3 regions of the Paenibacillus sp. 23TSA30-6 genome follow, and region 2 is predicted to be linked to each of the others. Evidence: riboswitches for the same ligand, from Rfam matches in the RefSeq annotation. Region 2 holds a riboswitch; each other region holds the start of a gene.
What was found. Region 2 has a riboswitch for cyclic di-AMP ahead of E0698_RS21815 (C40 family peptidase). Riboswitches for the same ligand answer to the same signal wherever they lie in the genome.
Positions count from the first base shown of each region.

Region 1: it holds a riboswitch for cyclic di-AMP, as region 2 does, so the genes downstream of both, E0698_RS18755 (3D domain-containing protein) here and E0698_RS21815 (C40 family peptidase) in region 2, are expected to answer to the same signal.
Region 3: it holds a riboswitch for cyclic di-AMP, as region 2 does, so the genes downstream of both, E0698_RS01685 (hypothetical protein) here and E0698_RS21815 (C40 family peptidase) in region 2, are expected to answer to the same signal.

Region 1 covers NZ_SLTL01000022.1:10,335-17,556, forward strand. Annotated here, with positions in the region: gene E0698_RS18740 (AbrB/MazE/SpoVT family DNA-binding domain-containing protein) at 29-283, opposite strand; gene E0698_RS18745 (HD domain-containing protein) at 615-1,898, shown strand; gene E0698_RS18750 (TatD family hydrolase) at 1,941-2,711, shown strand; cyclic di-AMP (ydaO/yuaA leader) riboswitch at 2,913-3,195, shown strand; gene E0698_RS18755 (3D domain-containing protein) at 3,465-4,613, shown strand; gene rnmV (ribonuclease M5) at 4,761-5,306, shown strand; gene rsmA (16S rRNA (adenine(1518)-N(6)/adenine(1519)-N(6))-dimethyltransferase RsmA) at 5,314-6,198, shown strand; gene yabG (sporulation peptidase YabG) at 6,348-7,222, shown strand, end outside.
Region 2 covers NZ_SLTL01000030.1:48,145-55,366, forward strand. Annotated here, with positions in the region: gene E0698_RS21805 (M1 family metallopeptidase) at 1-712, shown strand, start outside; gene E0698_RS21810 (hypothetical protein) at 724-1,551, shown strand; cyclic di-AMP (ydaO/yuaA leader) riboswitch at 1,837-1,974, shown strand; gene E0698_RS21815 (C40 family peptidase) at 1,980-2,480, shown strand; gene E0698_RS21820 (GNAT family N-acetyltransferase) at 2,786-3,292, shown strand; gene E0698_RS21825 (4a-hydroxytetrahydrobiopterin dehydratase) at 3,368-3,667, opposite strand; gene E0698_RS21830 (hypothetical protein) at 3,787-4,080, opposite strand; gene motA (flagellar motor stator protein MotA) at 4,268-5,062, shown strand; gene E0698_RS21840 (flagellar motor protein MotB) at 5,055-5,882, shown strand; gene rluF (23S rRNA pseudouridine(2604) synthase RluF) at 6,017-6,718, opposite strand; gene E0698_RS21850 (PAS domain S-box protein) at 6,743-7,222, opposite strand, start outside.
Region 3 covers NZ_SLTL01000001.1:320,553-327,774, forward strand. Annotated here, with positions in the region: gene E0698_RS01665 (urease accessory UreF family protein) at 1-433, opposite strand, end outside; tRNA gene E0698_RS01670 (tRNA-Leu) at 697-779, shown strand; gene E0698_RS01675 (glutathione peroxidase) at 930-1,406, opposite strand; gene E0698_RS01680 (hypothetical protein) at 1,530-1,697, shown strand; cyclic di-AMP (ydaO/yuaA leader) riboswitch at 1,871-2,046, shown strand; gene E0698_RS01685 (hypothetical protein) at 2,161-2,556, shown strand; gene kdpF (K(+)-transporting ATPase subunit F) at 2,772-2,846, shown strand; gene kdpA (potassium-transporting ATPase subunit KdpA) at 2,997-4,673, shown strand; gene kdpB (potassium-transporting ATPase subunit KdpB) at 4,726-6,756, shown strand; gene kdpC (potassium-transporting ATPase subunit KdpC) at 6,815-7,222, shown strand, end outside.

The sequences.
Region 1 (7,222 bases), on a different contig from region 2:
CTTATAAGTCTATTATATACTAAAAATCTTAGTTTGTCACAGGTGTTGGAATTTCTGAGATGCAATCTTGGCAAACAATTTTTCCTTTGAAGTAAATTACGTTCTCGGCGTTGCCGCAGAAGATACAAGCAGGCTCGTATTTTTTGAGCATAATGCGTTCGCCATCAACATAAATTTCCAAAGCGTCTTTTTCGCCAATACCCAATGTGCGGCGCAATTCGATTGGAATAACAACACGTCCGAGCTCGTCAACTTTTCTTACAATACCAGTGGATTTCATCATAATAAATCAGGCTCCTCTCGCCGTTCAAAATAATATAAGTGTCATGATTCGACAAATTTTTCTCTTTTCTGATATTTACTATACCAACGATTCCCAAAACAGTCAACCTTAAAAATGAGCTAACAGATTAATTATGCAAAAGTATTTAGAATAAAGAGCATGATGCGTGTGCATTACCTTATTTTATTGATGATTTAAGCCATTTGTCGATTTGGAAATGCCGAAAATCTATAATTCGACATATTACGACAAACAATGTCGAATGAAGGGAATCGTTTAGGATTTTATTGTATCTTAATCCATTATTCAGAATATTAAAGGAGTTGATATCTTGCACCAGCCACTCAGTGAAGAAAAAGTTTTTAAGGACCCGGTACATAACTATATCCATGTTCAGGATACAGTGATATGGCGTTTGATCAATACTCCAGAGTTCCAACGCTTGCGTCGTATTCGGCAGTTGGGTACATCTTATCTTACGTTTCATGGAGCGGAGCATAGTCGTTTTTCGCATTCGCTAGGTGTGTACGAAATTACACGGCGTATTATTTCCCAATTTGAACGCGATGAATTTTCCGATTGGCCGAAGGAAGAAAGTTTAGTCGCATTGTGTGCAGCTTTGTTGCATGATGTGGGGCATGGCCCGTTTTCCCATTCTATAGAAGAAGCCTTTCATATGAATCACGAGGATTGGACATGCCGGATTGTATTGGGGAATACAGAGATTAACGCTGTGCTGCGGCAAGTCGATGAGGAGCTTCCTGCGAAGGTGGCTGCAGTAATTGCCAAAACGTACGACAAGCCGATTGTCGTAAACCTGGTCACAAGCCCACTGGATGCGGACCGTATGGATTATTTGCTGCGGGATGCGCACTCAACAGGCGTCAATTATGGCACCATAGATCTGGATCGTATTTTACGGCTGCTGCGTCCTCATAATGGAAGAATTGTTGTGAAGGAGTCAGGCATGCATGCTGTAGAGGATTATCTGATGTCGCGCTATCAGATGTATTGGCAAATTTATTTTCACCCTGTGACGCGCAGCTCGGAAATTTTATTACGTAAAATTTTCAAGCGGGCGAAGGAGCTATTTAGAAACGGATATGAGTTTAGTTTTCTGCTGGAGCCATTGCCAGACCTCTTTCGGGGAGAGCTTACGGTGGAACAATATTTGATGCTCGATGAGTCTTTGATTCAGACAGTGTTCAGTCAGTGGAAACGGGAAAAGGACGAGATTTTAAGTGATTTGAGTACCCGTTTTATGGATCGCAAGCTGTATAAATATGTAGAGATCGAAAATATGGATACAGATACCATTGACAACATTCGGACAGCGCTGGAGCTGGCTGGTCTGCATCCGGAATATGATCTGGAAATTGATTTTCCGACGGATCTTCCTTATGATGTGTTTCGGCAGGGTGGTTCGACGGACAACCAGATTTTACTGCTGGGACGTAAAGGAGAAGTGAGAGAAATTTCCGAAGTGTCGGAAATTGTGCGCTCCATTAGCGGCATTCACCGGGGAAAATATCACATGTATTATCCCCAAAACAAATTGGATGGGGTAAAGGACAAGCTTCCTGCCGAAATAAGGAATTATTTTGTCAAACAATAGACAATTATATGCCAAATAAAGTAATAAAGGAGACAAAAAAACTTGAATTTATTCGACACTCACACTCATTTGGATGCGCCGCAATTTGACGAAGACCGCGAAGAAGTTATAGCACGCGCTGTCGAATCGGGAGTGACCCGCATGATTAATATCGGATTTAACCGTGAGACCATTCCGTCTACCATGAAATTGGCCGAAACGTATGATTTTATTTATGCGGCAATTGGATGGCATCCACAGGATGCGATCACGATGCAGGAGGGGGATCTGGAATGGATTGCATCGTTATGCAGTCATAAAAAAGTCGTGGCGATCGGAGAGATTGGCCTGGATTATTATTGGGACACGTCGCCGAAGGATGTACAGCATCGGGTGCTACGCAACCAGATTGGACTGGCTCGTGAGCTGAACATGCCTATTGTCATCCATAACCGGGATGCGCATGAAGATATTGTTAAGATTTTGCGTGAAGAAAAAGCGAGTGAGGTAGGCGGAGTGATGCACTCCTTTTCCGGGAGCTGGGAGACGGCTAAAATGGTGCTGGATATGGGCTTTCACCTCTCCTTTGGCGGGCCGATAACGTTCAAAAATGCCAAGCAGCCAAAGGAGGTACTGGCACAGGTGCCGCTGGACCGTCTGCTCATTGAAACGGATGCGCCCTACCTGACACCGCATCCGTTCCGCGGGAAGCGAAATGAGTCCGCACATGTGGGACTGGTCGCAGAGGCGGCTGCCCAAATCAAGGGATTAGCGGTGGAGGAATTAGTGTCAATAACGACCCAAAATGCCTTGGAACGATTTGACATTAAGTAAAAAAGTGAAGAAATCAATCAAAATAATGAGATAGACGAAGCTAATCATGAATTTGTTGCAGGAAACTCGAGAATATTACAATATTTTAACCTAATATTGTAGAAAATGTACTTGAAACCTGCTTTACAACATGCATAGAAACAGGATATCATCTTTTCAGTGAATTGTTGTTTGAATGTAAACACCAACAGCTCATTTCATGAACCAGTCTCGCTGAGTCCCTTTTACAGGGAACGGGGGAACCGATATGGCTTACAGTACGTCCGGTGTATGGGCAAGAAGGGAACGTCTCTTCCGCCAGCCGGCTCGACCTAGATTCCTTTCCCGGATGGGATTGAACAGGTGGAGGGGCCGTATTTCGATTTCTTTCTGGGTCTTCGGGGTGAATGTGAAGGCGACCGCCATGAGCGGTTGACCCAAGCTAGGGCGTCTCTCTACGTCCGAACCCGACAGCTAACCCCGTAAGCGTAACAAGAGAGAAGCCATCTCGTGCATGATTTTTCCGCATATTCGCACATGTCGGAAGCCACGAAAGAGCTCTCTAGTCTCTTTCTTTGGCTTTTTTTGTTGTGAATAAAAGAAAATCTGTCATCATACTGTGATTAAACAGGGGAGGACAGCATGCCGCGAAGACGGGTACATGGTGCAGGACAGTCGCAGTACGGGCTTGTCTTGTAGAAAATCTGTTATAGTCACGTCAATCTCAACTATGTCTTACTCCAGACGGCGGGCTATGTAAGGAGGACGGAGGAAATGGGAATTTTCCAAAAACAGGAGACCCATGAGTCACGCTCATCCAGCATGTCTTACGTATTGCGTTGGAAGCAAGAAAATGTGCGCCAGGCTGCTTTGGTTGCTATTTTTCTAATCGCACTAACGATTATGATTTCAATTCTGGTGTACACTCAATCTAAAAAACAGGTCTTTTTTGTCATCGACGGTAAGGCATCTGCGGTAGAAACCCGGGAATCCCAGCTCCAAGATTTGCTCAAAGAGCATTCGATTTCACTTCAGCCGCATGATACGGTTTCGATGCCGCTGAACGGAGCAGTTCAGGATGGGGATCGCGTAGTTATCAAACATGCCAATCAGGTCAAAGTATCCTTAGCCAACGAGACGAAAAAATTGTACACAACAGAAAATACAGTAGAGGGTGCCATTCGCACCTCGGGCTATAAATTATCGTCAAATGATAAAGTTTACCCTGCTCTGGATGCTTCTGTTTCGTCTAACATGGACATAAAAATCATCCGTGTGAAGAAACAGCAGGTCGAACAGAAGCAACAGGTACCTTATCAGGTCATCAAAACGGCCGATCCAAGTCTCTATAAAGGTGATAATCGGGTCATCCAAAGCGGTAAAACGGGTGTTGTGGTCCAGCATGTTCAAAAGGTATACCATGACGGAAAATTGGTATCCAAGCAGCTGGTAAACAAGGAAGTCGCACAGAATCGTGTGGATAAGGTGATTGCGGTAGGAACGAAGAAAAAGCCGGTCGTTCTGGCTGCTTCCGTCGGTCCTGAAGATGCCGTTAAGGCAACACGGGTTAGTTCGGACAATGCTGTCCGTAAAGCAGGTGTGAATTTCAAATATAACAAAGTATTACAAAACGTCTCCATGACGGCGTATTCGTCACAGGAGCCAGGGATCGGTACACGTACCGCATCCGGCACGCGTGTCACGGAAGGACGCACCATCGCTGTCGATCCGAGTGTGATTCCAATCGGCTGGTGGGTATATATTGAAGGGGTGGGCTTCCGCCGTGCGGAGGATACCGGTGGCGCGATTAAAGGCCACAAAATCGATGTGTATTATGAGAGTTTGAGTCAAGCCAATCAGTTTGGTCGGAAGCACGGAAAAACCGTATATGTGATTGGACCAGTGAAGCCTGAAATGAACTAAAAACGTGTTGTATATGTTTGGGTCAATGCGATACTATTAACATCATAGTTATGCCATGCTAAGAAGAGGATATCCTCTTCTTATTTTGTTTTCAAAAGTAGGGAAAGATGAATATAGCTGACTGTGTAGTAGTGGAGGGAGACGCAAATGATCAAGGAAGTGATCGTAGTAGAGGGTCGGGATGATACGGTGGCTATTCGCCGTGCTGTCGAGGCGGATACGATAGAAACGGGCGGCTCCGCCATCAATAAAATGACGTTGCGCAAAATTGCGTTGGCACAGGAGCGGCGGGGTGTCATTATTTTGACCGATCCCGATCATGCAGGGGAGCGCATCCGCAAAATTATCGCCTCCAAGGTGCCCGGTTGCAAGCAGGCCTTTATACCAGAAGCGGAAGCGACGCGCAAAGGGGATATTGGCGTAGAGAATGCCTCGCCTGAAGCGATCAGACACGCTCTCGCACGGGTGCATACGACGGTAGAAGGGGCTGATCCTCTAATCGATTGGGCCGATCTGATTGACGCCGGACTTATCACCGACCCCAATGCTGCTGCACGGCGTATGGCTTTGGGTAATGTGCTGGGGATTGGTTATTGTAACGGTAAGCAGCTACATAAACGGCTCGCTGTGTTCCAGATCAGCCGTGAGGAATTTGCCGGTGCGCTGACACAAATTGAAAGTGAAGGATTGTGATATCCGTATGACAGGGATTCAAGATATAGCAACACCGCGGCGCACGAAGGAGATTATTCAGCGGCACGGGTTTTCGTTCAAAAAGAGTTTGGGACAAAATTTTCTGATTGATCAAAATATTCTGAACAAGATCGTGAATGCTGCGGGATTGGACGATACGAAGGGTGCACTTGAGATCGGTCCGGGGATTGGCGCTTTGACTGAGAAGCTGGCGCAATCAGCCAAGGTAGTTACTGCTGTCGAGATTGACCAGCGGCTCTTACCTATTCTCGAAGAGGTACTGGCCCCTTATGAGCATGTGAAGGTACGCCACGGAGATGTGCTGAAGCTGGATTTGCGCGAGGTATTCGCTTCCGATTTTGCCGGGGTCAGTAAAGTGAGCGTCGTCGCTAATCTGCCGTACTACGTCACTACACCGATTCTGATGAGGCTGCTGGAGGACAAGCTCCCTCTGGAGAATATCGTCGTCATGATCCAAAAGGAAGTGGCTGAGCGTATGGCTGCGTCTCCTGGGACGAAAGACTACGGCAGTTTGAGTATTGCAGTGCAATATTATAGCGAGCCTGAACTGGTCTGCATCGTACCGAATACGGTGTTTATTCCTCAGCCGAATGTAGAATCGGCGGTCATCCGTCTGCGTGTGCGGGAAGTGCCTCCGGTAGAGGTGGTGGACGAGCAGCATTTCTTCGAAGTCGTTCATGCTTCCTTTGCTCAACGTCGCAAGACCATTTCGAATAACCTGAAAAGCCGCTTCTTTACCAAAGAGAACAGGGACACGCTGGAGCCGCTGTTGCTTCAGGCAGGCATAGAGCCTTCCCGTCGGGGCGAGACGCTGAGCATCGAGGAATTTGCGCGTCTGAGCGCTGTGTTGCTGGAAGCCGGGATTTCCTGACCTGACGCACAAGTGATCGCTTAGCAGCAGTCAGAGGGCGTCTGGTTGCGCTTTGCACGGTTGTGGCTGGCTTGTATAAGCTCCTGAGCATGGATAAGGAACCAAACTGTGCATTCACCCATACGATATGGGAGGGGTGATACAGTGTGATGATTTTAGGAGACTTGGTCGTTCGAAAATCGTACGGCGGAGATGTCACGTTTCGCGTTGAGGACATCCAGCGGGATAAAGTGATCATTAAAGGGACGGAATTTCGGCTGCTTGCCGATTCCCCCGTGAACGATCTGGTCAAGGTGCCTGCTGACCAGATTAGCGGGAAGACACGGCAAGCACATATTAAGGCGGATGAGTCTCTCCATCTGTTGCAGCAGGCACGGCAGAAGCAAGCTGCCCGCAGTCAGGCGGCTTTGATCGGGGAGTGGAGTGATCCGGTGGAGTCGACGTATTTTGAAATGCCCGGCAAGGTACTTCATCTGGATGGGGATGCCGGCTATTTGAGAAAATGTCTCAGCCTATATGAGGAACTCCGCGTTCCTGCGGAGGGGCATCATGTACATGAATCAGCAATGGCCGACACGTTGTATCGGCTGCTTCCCCGTATTCGCCCGGATATCGTAGTCATTACCGGACACGACGGGGTATTGAAGCATCCGCAGCCGTATGATTTATATAGCCTGAAAAGCTATAAAAATTCGCAAAATTTTGTGGCGGCGATCCAGGTAGCGAGACAATATGAGCGTCATCTGGATTCACTGACGATTGTGGCGGGAGCATGTCAGTCCCATTTTGAAGCGCTGCTGCGTGCAGGAGCGAATTTTGCCAGTTCGCCAGGGCGCATTCTGATTCACGCGCTGGACCCGGTATATGTGGCTGCCAAGGCAGCCTTTACGTCGATTCGTGATACGGTCAACATGGGTGACTTGTTTCATCAGACGATCAGTGGCAGCCGTGGCGTGGGCGGTATCGAAACCCGGGGAAGCTATCGTATCGGTCTGCCCAAGCTCGAAAATTTGTCGACTCTTAA
Region 2 (7,222 bases):
GGATGAAGGCTTTACCTCTTATGCAGAGGAACGACTCATGGAGCAGGAATATGGGCTCGTCCCTAACTTGCCGTTACAGTCTGGACAGGTATCATCCCCTCAGCCGTTAAACCGTGAGTCTTGGAAGTACGGCTCGGCTGCTAAATATGCACAAAATGCCTATTCTCGGGGCAAACTGGTGCTGCGTGGCATTGAACGACAGGTCGGCGCGAAAAAAATGGATCGCATTATGCGTACCTACGTCCAGACCTACCGATTCAAGCATCCATCCTCGCAGAATTTTCAGCGTATCGTCGAAAGAGTCACCGGACGTTCGTGGAGCCACTATTTTGAACAATATGTATACGACGGCCAGATGGCGGATTTTTCAGTGGATCGCATTACGAACCGCAAGCTGGCCAATGGATACGAAGCAACCATTACACTCAGCAAAAAAGGGGCGGATTATCCCAAGGTCCCTGTTCAATTTACCTTCAAGGACGGCACAACGATATTTAAGGCATGGGACGGAACGGGCAAAAGCACCACCTATCGACTAAAAAGCGCATCTCCGGTCTCCCATGTGATTGTTGATCCGCTGTACACGATTGCGCTGGAGAACAAGCATATCAACAACAACCTGAAGGCCGAACTGAACGAAAAAACCCAGACCCGTTGGAGCATAAGTGTAACCAAGCTGCTGGAGACACTGCTTGGAAGTCTGTCATGGTGAGGTGTCTATAGATGCGTACTGTTATAAAAGAAGGCTGGGCGCTTGTGCGCATACAATTTTATATTGTCATCATTTTGTTTCTGTATCGACTGCTATGGGGCGTTTTTCTCTATCGGCTGGTACAATCCGCCGTTACTCCCCTGCTGCTGCGCTACCCCGATCAGGGTCAAAATGAACTGGGACAGACGTTGTTTTGGATGGAGAGCCAGATTGCCCTGACGGACAACCAAGAGGTTCATATGTATCTGTGGATACTACTGGGGGCAACGGTGCTGCGTACACTGATTACCCCCTTCATCCGGGCGGGAATATACCAAAGTCTGCACACCCATGCGACCGAGCCACAGAGTCTGTCCTTTTTCCGCGGAATGAAACGTCATGGCTTGTCATCGCTGATCTATTACGTCATCGAGCTTGGACTCCTGCTGCTCCCTGCTTTCTGGGTGGTGCCTAAGCTCTACCCTATCGTGGCAGGGGCGCTGCAATCTCCCGCCTATCTCCTGCATGTGCTGCCCTATGCCATCGGTTGGATTGCTTATGGCTGGTTCATCCGCCAGTGCATCCTGTACATGCAGCTAGGCACCGTAGGTGGTCACGCCATACAATCGTCGCTGCTTGCCTTCTTTCGCCAAATCCTCCCGGCTATCGGTATTTCGCTTCTGCTCGGTGCAGGTGTACTGCTCGTCCTTGGTCTATTCGGCACCATGGCGATGATTTGGACTGGTATGCTGGCACTCATTCTCCAGCAAACGTATCATTTTGTTACCAGTCTGGTCAGGCTATGGCACATCAGTTCACAGTACCGACTATGGCATACCGATATCTCCGGCAGAGGTTGAACCTTCACTCCGTTCCTCCCGAACAATTTCTGGCTGTCCAAAGACAACTATCCATCTCCATTCATATCCAGGCAAACGGCACATAACTGAATACTCTTAACAAAATCTGTTCCCGCGATAAAGGGAGCAGATTTTTTTGTAACTTTTTGCGATGAAACATTTGCCAAAGCCAGCCGACTTTGTTACAATAATCGCAGTGAACTGATAGTAACAACTTTGTAATCTTTATTGTAACCTTTACCTTAAAAACATCGTTATCGTGAATATTGCTCTCCAAGGTGCACATCTTAAGTTAAGCCTAATTCCTGGCACCTGGGAAGCGGGGGAACCAGTTTGGGTGAATTGATCTCGCAACAGAGTGGTCATAGGGGAACCTTCTACCGAATCCTTAAGCTAACCTCGCAGGCATTGGAAGGGGTATATTTTTTTTGAAGAAGAAGCTAACGATCGCAGCCATGGGTCTCGCCATTGCCTTTACATCTTTTACATTCGGTGGAGGAAGTGCATTTGCAGACTCTAAGATGGACCAGGTCATCCAAGATGCCAAAGGAACGAACTACAGAAGCGGAGGCACTACACTCGACGGGTTCGATTGCTCCGGCTTCACAATGTATGTATATCACAAACTAGGAATTAATCTGCCCCATCAATCCGGATCACAATTCAAAATGGGATCTTCCGTATCCCGCGACGAAATGAGACCTGGTGACCTGGTGTTCTTCAACACCACAGGAAGAGGCATTTCCCATGTAGGTATCTTCGTAGGTGAAGGGAAATTTGCCCACTCCTCATCTTCACGTGGTGTAGTTGTTAGCTCACTGGACGAAAACTATTACGCTAACCGCTATGTCGGTGCAAAAAGAATTATGAGCACAGACGCTTACCACGCTGTAGCTTCTGAAACTCCTGATGACGACAACGTAGAATAACTAACGAACAGCAAACTAACCCTGAGCCGCAATTTGATTCTGGCCGGAATCGAATTGCGGTTTTTTATGTCCACAACATCAGAAACGTTATCGTTACTGACGAACTGACACCTCAAAAGGTTTCAGATTTTGCGAACATCGTCGGTTTTACCGTCACAGCTGGGGGAGCATATGAGCAGTAAAGCTTTCTTATTGAATGTATACCCGACTTGGGTATGAAATAAACACCGCTTGCCAATCCCCTGCAACTTGTCTACAATCTGTTGTTAATGGTTTAAGTACTTGTAAAAGGAGGATGGGGAGACATGCCGGCCTCAATATCTAACTACCGGATCGTACCGATGGACGAACAGCAGGCGGCTGCGATATGTGAGTGGCGCTATGATCCACCCTACAACATATACGGCTGGCTACCTTGGGAACAAATGAAGGCACTTGAAGTCGAATTTGGAAGCCCCACGCTTCGCCAAGAGCAATATGTTGCTGTACTGGATGACGAGAACACGCTAACCGGATTTGCTCAATATTTCCCGATGATTGGAGTGACCCGGCTGGGTCTGGGAATGCACCCCCAATTATGTGGACATGGCAGAGGCGCCGATTTTGTCCGTGCCATTGCCGAGGAAGCCAGACGACGCAACCCGGAGAATGAAATTGATCTGGAGGTACTGACCTGGAATGGGCGCGCCATTCGGGCTTACAAGGCAGCCGGATTTGAGATTACGGATACCTATGAACGTCAGACTCCCGATGGCAAAAAGCCGTTTCATTGTATGGTATATCATCCTGACCCCCAGCCTCATGTTCAATGATAAAAGCGCCTTCGGCATACAACGGCATTGTTGTATATCGAAGGCGCTTTTATCATATGGCAGACCATGATCAGCTCAATGACTGCTACGCATTTTCTCAAAAGCTTCATTATATTGTTGGGCTTCCTTAATATCTACGGCCATAATGCCACCGTCATCCCAGGAGGTTAAGCGCAGGGTCACGGTCTTATAATCAATCGTAATGAATGGATGATGATTAAATGCTTCCGATATAGCAGCAACTTCATCCACGAATGCAATCCCTTTCATAAAACTGGAAAAATTATATTTGCGGACAATCCAGCGTCCTTCCTCCAGTTCCCAGCCCTCCAGCTTCTCCAGATGTGCTTCAATCTCTTCTTGTGTAAAAGGCATGTTACGACTCCTCCCCTTTTATACGGAAGCCTTTCAGCCGCTTGAATGCGACCAAAACTACGATATAGTGGTGTCCATATTACCACGGCCCCGTTGATAAATCCATAAGACGGACCTGTTCAAATCAAAGGTACCGACGTTAGCTCCTCATCCCCAATGAGCACATAGATACGGTGCTGCTCCGGTTCATAGATGACAACGCCGCTGCCCACAGCGATAACGGGCTCTGTACCCAGCGCATAAAACAGGTCTTCAGCCAGCGCTTCATTGACTTCCTGACGCCCTGCCGGGTCCAGCCTGTCCCAATCTTCTGCTTCCATTTCGAAAAATTCATAGCTATCCGGAATGTGTCCCACAGCCTCTGTCAAATCGTTCAAAATTTGTTCATACTCCCGTCCGTGCTTCACTCCCATGCCATTTCCTCCAATTCTTCCACCATTCATTAGATAATCACCTTATTATACCGGAAATTCGTACTTAACAAAAAAGAGAGTTTTGTCGATAAATACTATAATCCGTCTTGTAATGACGTGCCTGGGGCAAGGACGACCCCGGCGGCATGAAAGGATTCAAAATCTATTCTCATGGATGAGGTGTATCATGCAAATTTCAACCATTATCGGACTTGTACTCGGGATTATGTCATTGGTCGTCGGGATGATTCTCAAAGGCGCGCCAGTGATCAACTTGGTCAACAATCCCGCTGCTTACATGATTATTTTTGTCGGAACGGCAGCAAGTATTTTTATGGCCTTCCCGATGGCAGAAATTAAACGGATTCCAAAACTGTTCAAGGTTATTTTCACGGAACAAAAGCTTTTGGACCGTAAAGAGCTCATCGGCACGTTTACCGAATGGGCATCCATTACCCGTCGCGAAGGCCTGTTAGCGCTGGAATCCAAGGTAGAGGAGATCGACGATCTCTTTATGCGTGGCGGTATGCGTATGATTATTGATGGTAATGATCAGGAATTCGTACGTGACGTTCTGATGGAGGACATTAATGCTACTGAAGATCGACACCGCTCAGGTGCGCTGATTTTCTCTCAGGCTGGTATGTACGCTCCGACGCTCGGGGTACTCGGTGCCGTCGTAGGTCTGATTGCCGCTCTAGCCGACCTTAGTGACATGGAAAAGCTGTCTCATGCCATTGCGGCTGCCTTTATTGCGACGTTGCTCGGTATTTTTACAGGTTACGTCCTGTGGCATCCAATGTCCAATAAGCTGAAACGGTTATCCAAAAAAGAAGTAGAGCTTAAATTAATGATGGTCGAAGGCCTGCTCTCGATTCAATCAGGTATATCCACCATTGCGATCAGCCAGAAGCTGACGATATTCCTGACTCCGACCGAACGGGCTACCCTGGCCGAGAAGGATGGGGATTCCGGTGAGTAAAAAAAGACATGAACCGCACGAGGAGCATGCCGACGAAAGCTGGCTGTTGCCATATTCCGACTTGATGACCCTTCTGCTAGCTCTTTTCATCGTCTTATTCGGGATGAGTTCGCTCGACGCCAAAAAATTCGAGGAAATGGCCCAATCCATGAGTTCAGCCTTTAACGGAGGCTCAGGGATTCTGGAGCACTCTGCTGCCAATCCATCGTCACAATCCGCAGATATGGGCAAAAATAAAGAACAGGTAACACAACCTATAAAGTCTAAAGCCACTTCTACGGCTGAACTGCAAAAGCAACTCGCCCAGCGGGAAGAAGAGGATTTGAAAAAGCTCAAAAAGCAGATGGATCAGTATATTGAAAATAATGGTCTGACTCCGCTGCTCAATACGAAGCTGAACCAATCCCAGCTCATGATCACCATTAGCGATAACGCCTTGTTTTCATCGGGTCAGGCTGAGGTAAAACCGGAAGCACGAAAGCTGGCCAAGTCCATCTCCAGCATGCTCCAGCAATTTCCTGGCTATGATGTCATCGTATCAGGCCATACAGATAATGTGCCGATTTCCAATAGTCAGTTTCCGTCCAACTTTGATTTGAGTGCCAAACGATCTCTGAATTTCTTGCGCATTTTGCTGCTCAATCCGCAGCTTGATCCAACCAAATTTGTATCCATCGGTTATGGTGAGTATCGTCCACTAGCAAGCAATCAGGATGGTCAAGGACGCTCCAAAAACCGCCGTGTCGAAATTTCCGTACTACGTAAATATCAGAACGGCACACAAGTTATCAGTCCTACCTCAAGCTCGAATGAAGGTTGATTATGCATATGTTATATAGACAAAGGCACCGCCGCATTTTTTATGCAGCTGGTGCCTTTTCATTGTGCTATTCCACTCTGCCTCTTGTCCTATCCATTGCCGTACCATCTATCAGCCATGAGAAGCCCTCAGGCTTAGCTGAGTGTATAATTCAGCATCTCACCTAGTTCCTGCTTCTCCGTCTCTGTCAGGTCACGCCAGGCGCCTCTCTGAAGCGACCCCAAACGAATATTCATAATCCGTAGACGTTGCAGCTTCTTCACTTCATAGCCAAAGGCAGCACACATGCGCCGGATCTGACGGTTTTTCCCTTCCGTCAAGATGATGCGGAATACGTACTCAGATACACGCGTCACTTCGCAGGGGAGCGTCCGCTGACCGAGTATTTTTACACCTGTGGACATCCCCTGCACGAAAGATGGTGTGACGGGTCGATCCACCGTTACGATATACTCCTTCTCATGCTTGCCTTCCGCCCGTAAAATCTTATTCACAATGTCTCCGTCATTCGTAAGTAAAATGAGACCTTCCGAATCTTTATCCAGACGTCCGATGGGAAAAATCCGTTGCGGATGCCCCACAAAGTCGACGACATTCCCTCGAATGTGGCTTTCTGTCGTGCTTGTAATCCCCACCGGCTTGTTCAATGCAATATATACGTGACCGGACTTTTCACGGAGTGGCTTGCCGTTCACACGGACGTCGTCGCCCTCCTCCGCCTGACTGCCCAGCACCGCCACCTCGCCGTTAATCGTCACGCGGCCGCTCTCTACCAGCTTGTCCGCCTCCCGGCGCGAGCAAAAACCGGTTTCGCTGATAAACTTGTTAATGCGCAACCTGTGTACCCTCCATTTCTACTGTCACGCTTCCTTCTGCTGCCCATCCAATGGCTCAGGCTCGGCAGTTGGAAGCTGCACAAGGGCTGTCGTTCCCTCTCCCTCTATGCTATCAATATCCAGTGTGCCTTTATGACTCTGTATAATACGCTGGCTGACCATAAGTCCGAGTCCTGTACCTGTTTCCTTGTTTGTGAAAAAAGGTTCCCCCAGCTTGGACAGCATTTCTGCCGGAATACCCGTCCCTTGGTCCCGTATGAAGATTTTAACGCTTTCTCCCTCCAAGAACAAATGAATCGTTATCGTACCACCCTTGCTCATGGCCTCCATACTATTTTTAAGCAAATTAATGAATACCTGTTTTAACTGGTTTTCTTCGGCGTATACGAGGGCAGGCTCCTCCGTTACCTGTAGATTGAACACAATGCCTAGCAGATGCGCCTGACTATCAAGCAAGGAAATGACGTCACTTACAATATAACGCACATCTTTTTTCTGAAAATG
Region 3 (7,222 bases), on a different contig from region 2:
CTACATCATTTCCAAGAGAAACGTTAATCCAGGTATGAACGGTTGCGAGTGTGCCAATCGCATTGTATTGGATAAGTATAGCTTCGAGCTGGTCGAATTCAAGCCAAGGGTACAAAGCCTTAGCGAGCTTGAGCAGGCGTTGGCCGGATAAGCGTGACTCTTTCATGTGCTGTAGGGAAGAACGCTGGGCGTGCAGCATTTTATCAATAAGAGCGATACGCCAACCATCATTTTGCTGAACAGCGATATAAAGGCTTTTGATAGCCATGCCATCGAGGGATGTGAATTGAGGATGCAGATCGGTGCGTGCATAGTGTTCCAGGTCTTGCAGACAGGTTAAACGACCATTTCGAAACAGCTCCTTTAGCCCGTAGGAACGAGTGAAGCCACCGACAGGCAGGGAAGGGTCCAACAGCAATGCGTAGTTCAGCAAACGATTGCCTTTTTGCAAAGCGGTTCGCCTCCTTAGAGTATAATTTTATGTTATATTAAGTGACTTTAAAAATCGGATTAAGAAAAATTTTAGTGATATTATGTAATATATATTTACACTCAAGATGCTTGTATGTCAAATTAAATATTTTAATAGCTTTTATATGTTAGATTATATGACTTTAAAAATAATTATTGTATTTATGTTTACAAATAGAATACAAGGGAGTATAATAAATCTGTTGCCTCAAAACATTAGAATTTGCGGTCGTGGTGGAATGGCAGACACGCTATCTTGAGGGGGTAGTGGGCGTACGCCCGTGGAGGTTCGAGTCCTCTCGACCGCATTACATGCAAGACACAGTTAAAAAAGCATCCTGACACGTTTTTGGCGTGAAGGGATGCTTTTTTTTGTTATATCCCTTTTTTCCTAGCCACAGGAGCAGCCGCCTGGTTCGGCTGCTTGTGAACAGTGATGAAGTGGCTTGTAAGCTTTGCTACAAGAGCTTCTCTATATCCCCCGCCAGTTTATCCGGAGTTGTCTGTGGGGCGTAGCGCTTAAATACGTTACCTTCGCGTGTAATTAAAAATTTAGTAAAATTCCATTTGATCGCTTTGGAGCCTAGTACGCCCGGAGCTGTCCGGGTGAGGTAGCGGAATAAAGGGTGTGCCTGATCGCCATTGACATCTGTTTTGGCAAACATCGGGAACGTAACTCCATAGTTAATCTGGCAAAACTCCGAAATGTCCTCGCTGGAACCCGGCTCTTGCTTGGCAAACTGGTTGCTGGGGAAGCCCAGGATTTCAAGCCCCTGCTCATGGTACTGGTCATATAGCTCTTGTAGCGCCTTGTATTGAGGGGTTAGCCCGCATTTGCTGGCTGTATTCACGATAAGCAGAACTTTTCCTTCGTATGTGGACAACGGAATCTCTTTCCCTTGCAGGGTTTGTGCATCATATTCATAAACGGTCATGGTATCTCTCCTATTTACTATTTTACAATTAAATTGTAAGCAATTTAACGAGGGGTTGCAAGTCTATAATAGATGTATTGCACTGTCTGAAACTGTAAAATCGTATTTTGTTTAAAACGGCAAATGGCACTGCAAATGGGGCGAATTGCGGTGTTTCTCATCGTAAAAACAGGCTCAATCGGCGTTTATCAGGTGCATACAGCAGTTTTTCTTCCTCTTTTACAAAAAAAAGGGACAAAAAGCTCTCCATACGCCAATATTGACATGCCCATCATTTTCGAAAAGGGATGAAAAACCGAGCTTGAAGGAGCTGGGAGAAGGATATTCCAGTTGTAAGCGCTATTATTCATCTTCTTTGCTCCAAAGGCCGATTTATAACCCTGCAGGTGAGCTTTACAGTGTTCCTTGCGCGGGTGTATGATTCAAGACGTAATTTCAAATTAAGTGAATGAAGCAGCAACGAATTGTCTATAGCGCTGAATTTTGCAGTTGCAAAAGCGGGGGAACCAAGCGAGATCTATGCGGCTTTTAGAGGGCCGTGTGTCTCATGGGGTGAATTTTCCGGCCAAGTGCCAGAAATAGGGCGACTCTCACGTCCGAATCCGACAGCTAACCTCGTAAGCGTACAGGGAGAGGCAACAAACCGCCGTGTGCAACCATGGTTTATTTTATCATGGTTACGTAAGAAGCCGGAGGAAGCCTTTTTCCTTCGGCTTCTTTTTGTTGTCTTTTTATACCGGGAGAGGAGCTACTGATGGAAGGTCGGCTAATCATTGTCACTGCACCGAATGAATCGGGCAGAAATTTTGTGAAATTGCTTATGTACAAAAAACTGGCGTTTGCGGTTCTGACGAATAGCGCTCAGGAGGAACGACAGCTCAAAAAAATGGGTGTGGAGCATATTGTGCGCATCAATACGATGCAAGCAGGAAAATGGAATTTTCCCAAAAAAGAAATTGGCTGCGTGTATTTGTTTGAGAACAGCTTGAATCTGACGTGCCGTTTTCTGCAAATATGCCGGCCGCTGACATCAGATTCGGTCTATGTCATTACACAAGGCTGTAATCCTCAAGGGATTTATCGAGGTTTGGGAGCAGACCATGTGATCTACACTTTGAATGGAGAGGTGGGTTTCCTGTTGAACGGATAGTCGCTTACGGTATGGATAATATAAATTAATATTTTCGAATTCATTGTATGGTGATTTTACGAGGATGTAAGAATGACGATCTGAGGACCGATACGGGAGGGTATGAACATGATGGATATATACATGCTGCTCGTGATGGCTGTGAGTTATGGAGTGATACTGCTGTTTGTACGCTGGTGTGATGCGCAGACCTCCAAAGGAGGGCGAAAAGGATGATGGTTGTGCTTACGCTTACGGCGATTGTGTTTGTGTATTTAATCTACGCACTCCTGAATCCTGAAAAGTTCTAATCAGGTGAACAGGATCAAGCGGGCGGGGGACAGCAGATCGTGGATGAGACATCAGAGGCAGCGGGTTTTCGCAAACGTGTGCACTCGCCTGGTGCTATGAACCCGTCTGTTGTTCCAAACGCAGGAGCATTTTGAAGGAGGGAATAGATGATGGAGCTGCTGCAAATTGGAATTGTGATTGTGATATTGCTGCTCTTGGTGAAACCAGTGGGCACCTATATATATCATGTATTCTCAAATGAACCGAATCGGACAGATCGGGTGTTTGGCGGAACGGAGAAGCTGATTTATAAGGTTATAGGATTGAAAAAGCTGGAGAGCATGCGTTGGACCACGTACGTTATGAGCTTCATTGCTACGAATGTCGTGCTTGTGGCGATCAGCTATGTGCTGCTGCGCTTGCAGGGACTGCTTCCCGTTAATCCGTCTGGAAATGGCAATATGGAAGCGTCACTTGCTTTTAATACAGTGATCAGCTTTATGACCAATACGAATCTCCAGCATTATAGCGGAGAAAGCGGACTTACGTATTTGACGCAGATGGCGTTCGTTACGATGATGATGTTCACTTCGGCTGCTTCCGGTTTTTCGGTTGCTGCGGCTTTTATGAGAGGATTGACGCGGCGCGGTGAAGGGACGGGCAACTTTTTTCAGGATTTTATCAAAGCGATTATACGGATTTTTCTTCCATTGGCCTTTGTACTTACGCTGGTGCTGGTCGGACTGAAGGTACCGCAGACGCTTCAGTCTACGGCGGATATTACAACGCTGAGCGGAACACAGCAGCAGATTGCTTTGGGACCCGTTGCTTCGATGGAATCGATCAAGCATTTGGGCACGAACGGGGGCGGTTTCTATGGGGCCAACTCGGCGCATCCTTTTGAAAATCCAAATCCCTGGACGAATGTGCTGGAAATTTTGGCGATGTGGGTGATGCCGGCTTCGCTGCCGTATACCTTTGGACTGTTCGCCCGTAATCGCAAGCAGGGCTGGATTATTTTTAGCTCCATGATGGTATTGTTCCTCGTCTTCCTATCCATTACGTATGTGTCGGAGAAAACGGGCAATCCGTTGATTCATGCACTGGGTGTGGATGCTTCTCAGGGAAGCATGGAAGGGAAAGAGGTTCGCTTCGGCATTGGACAATCGGTGTTGTTCACGGCTGTAACGACGGCGGCAACCACTGGCTCGGTGAATAATATGCACGATACGCTGACCCCGCTGGGCGGTATGGCTGCTTTGGGTGAAATGATGCTGAACGTCATTTTCGGCGGTAAGGGCGTCGGGCTGATGAATATGCTGATGTATGCGATTCTGGGTGTGTTTATATGTGGATTGATGGTCGGCAGGACCCCGGAATTTATGGGCAGGAAAATTGAAGGCAAGGAAATGAAGCTGATCGCGATTGCCATTTTGGTACATCCGTTTCTCATTCTGGTGCCGACTGCGCTCGCTTTTATGAGTCATTGGGGATACGATGCGGTCACAAACCCCGGATATCACGGGTTGACTCAGGTGTTATATGAATATGCGTCATCTGCGGCTAATAACGGTTCGGGATTTGAAGGTCTTACGGATAACAACGTATTCTGGAACGCGACAACAGGGATTGTTATGTTCTTCGGACGATATGTATCGATTGTTGCACTGTTAGCTGTAGCGGCTTCATTGAATGCCAAAGCACCGACTCCAGTGACGACGGGCACACTTCGTACGGACAACAAGCTGTTTGGGGCGATTCTGATCGGGGTTGTGCTGCTGATTGGTGCTTTGACCTTCTTGCCCGTCATCGTATTGGGACCTGTGGCTGAATTTCTGACCATGTGAAGAAGATGAACATGAAGAAGAAAATGAGAATGGATGAACGGGGTGCTTGATCATGAAGGAACAACGCAAACGCATGCTGGACAAAAGCATCTTAAAGCATGCGATCAAGGATAGCTTTATGAAATTAAATCCGATGATCATGATGAAAAATCCTGTCATGTTCGTCGTGGAGATCGGCACATTGGTTGTGCTGCTCATGCTTCTGTTTCCCGGTTATTTTGGAACGGGTAATGAAATGGGCTTTAACCTGGCTGTTTTTATCATCCTGTTGTTCACGTTGCTCTTTGCTAACTTTGCTGAAGCGCTCGCAGAGGGTCGGGGTAAAGCACAAGCTGCCTCTTTGAAAAAATCTAAGCAGGATACACAAGCCAACAAGCTTGTCGGGGATGAGATTCAGGTGGTCAGCTCGACCGAGCTGCGCAAAGGTGACATTGTGATGGTGTCCCAGGGCGACATGATTCCGAGCGATGGTGAGGTGATTGAAGGTCTTGCCTCAGTGGATGAATCGGCGATTACGGGAGAATCGGCTCCAGTGATCAAGGAATCAGGTGGTGATTTTTGCTCGGTAACCGGCGGGACGCGCGTGGTCAGTGACCGAATTAAGGTGCGGATTACGACAGAGCCGGGTGAGACGTTCATAGATAAAATGATTTCGCTCGTGGAAGGCGCACAGCGGCAAAAGACGCCGAACGAAATTGCGCTGAATACCCTGTTGATCAGCTTGACGATTATTTTTCTGATCGTGGTGGTGACGCTGGCACCGATTGCCCGTCATTTTAACATTGACCTGCCTGTTCCCGTGCTGATCTCGTTGCTGGTCTGCCTGATTCCTACAACGATTGGAGGACTGTTGTCAGCCATCGGGATTGCCGGTATGGACCGGGTCACCCAGTTTAACGTGCTGGCCATGTCAGGCAAGGCAGTAGAAGCATCCGGGGACATCAACACGATGATTTTGGACAAAACAGGGACAATCACCTTCGGTAACCGGATGGCGAGCCAATTCGTGCCTGTAGGCGGCGTAGAGGAGACAGAGTTAGTGAAGTGGGCTGCGATGAGTTCGATGAAGGATGAGACGCCTGAGGGGCGCTCAGTTCTGGAGCTGATGCGTAAGCAGGAGCACACGCTGGATGAATCCTTGGCAGCAGGCGGGACCTTTATCGAGTTCAAGGCGGAAACCCGGATGAGCGGTCTGGATCTGGCTGATGGACAAAAGGTACGTAAGGGCGCGGTGGACTCTGTCCGGCAGTGGGTACTATCGCAAAACGGCAGCGTTCCAGCCGATCTGGAGGAAAAAGCGAATCAGGTGGCCTCTGAAGGAGGTACGCCGCTGGCTGTCGCGCTGGATGATCGGATATATGGCATTATTTATTTGAAGGACACGGTGAAGCCGGGCATGAAGGAGCGATTCGATCAGCTCCGGGAAATGGGCATACGCACGATCATGTGTACCGGGGATAATCCGCTGACAGCCGCGACAATTGCACGGGAAGCGGGTGTGGATGATTTTGTGGCTGAAAGCAAGCCGGAGGACAAAATCGCAGTCATCCGCCGTGAGCAGGAGCTGGGCAAGCTTGTTGCCATGACCGGAGACGGTACGAATGATGCTCCTGCGTTAGCACAGGCTGACGTCGGGCTGGCCATGAACAGTGGTACGATCGCGGCCAAGGAAGCCGCCAATATGGTAGACCTGGATTCCGATCCGTCCAAAATTATTGAGGTGGTCGCTATCGGCAAGCAGTTGCTTATGACACGAGGTGCTTTGACAACGTTCAGTATCGCAAACGATGTTGCCAAATATTTTGCCATTATTCCGGCGATGTTCATGCTGGCGATTCCGCAAATGAGCGCATTAAACGTGATGGGGCTTGGTTCTCCGCTATCTGCTATTTTGTCGGCGCTGATCTTCAATGCTGTTATTATTCCGCTTCTGATCCCGCTGGCCATGAAGGGCGTGAAGTATAAGCCCATGAGTTCGGATCGTCTGCTGGGACGGAATTTGCTGATTTACGGTTTGGGCGGTATGGTGGTGCCGTTTGTCGGCATTAAGGCCATTGATTTGCTGGTGCATTTGTGGATTTAACGCAGCCTGTGAAGGTGTGCATTTCGGATACTGAATGGAAGCAGAAAGGATGAGCAACATGAGTGGCTTTTATCGGATGATGTCCGGACGCAGATTTGCTGCACACGAAAAAGTCGGGTCTGCCGGGCAGGGGAATAACAAGCGTCCAGAGACGGATGCTGTGCCGAATGGACAGCCGGAGAGAGAAGAGATGCGGGGAGGCACCATTATAGGAGTGGCCTTGCGCACCTCGGTGCTGATGATTCTGCTGTGCGGTCTCGCTTACCCGCTGGTTAGCACGGGCGTGGCACAGGTATTGTTTCCGCAGCAGGCGAACGGCAGTATGCTTCGTAATGCAGAGGGTCAGGTAGTCGGCTCCGAGCTGATCGGGCAGTCCTTTGCCAATCCGGCGTTTTTTCAGGGGCGGGTATCGAGCATTGATTATAATGGGGCTGGTTCAGGCTCCAGTAACTACGCACCGTCCAAT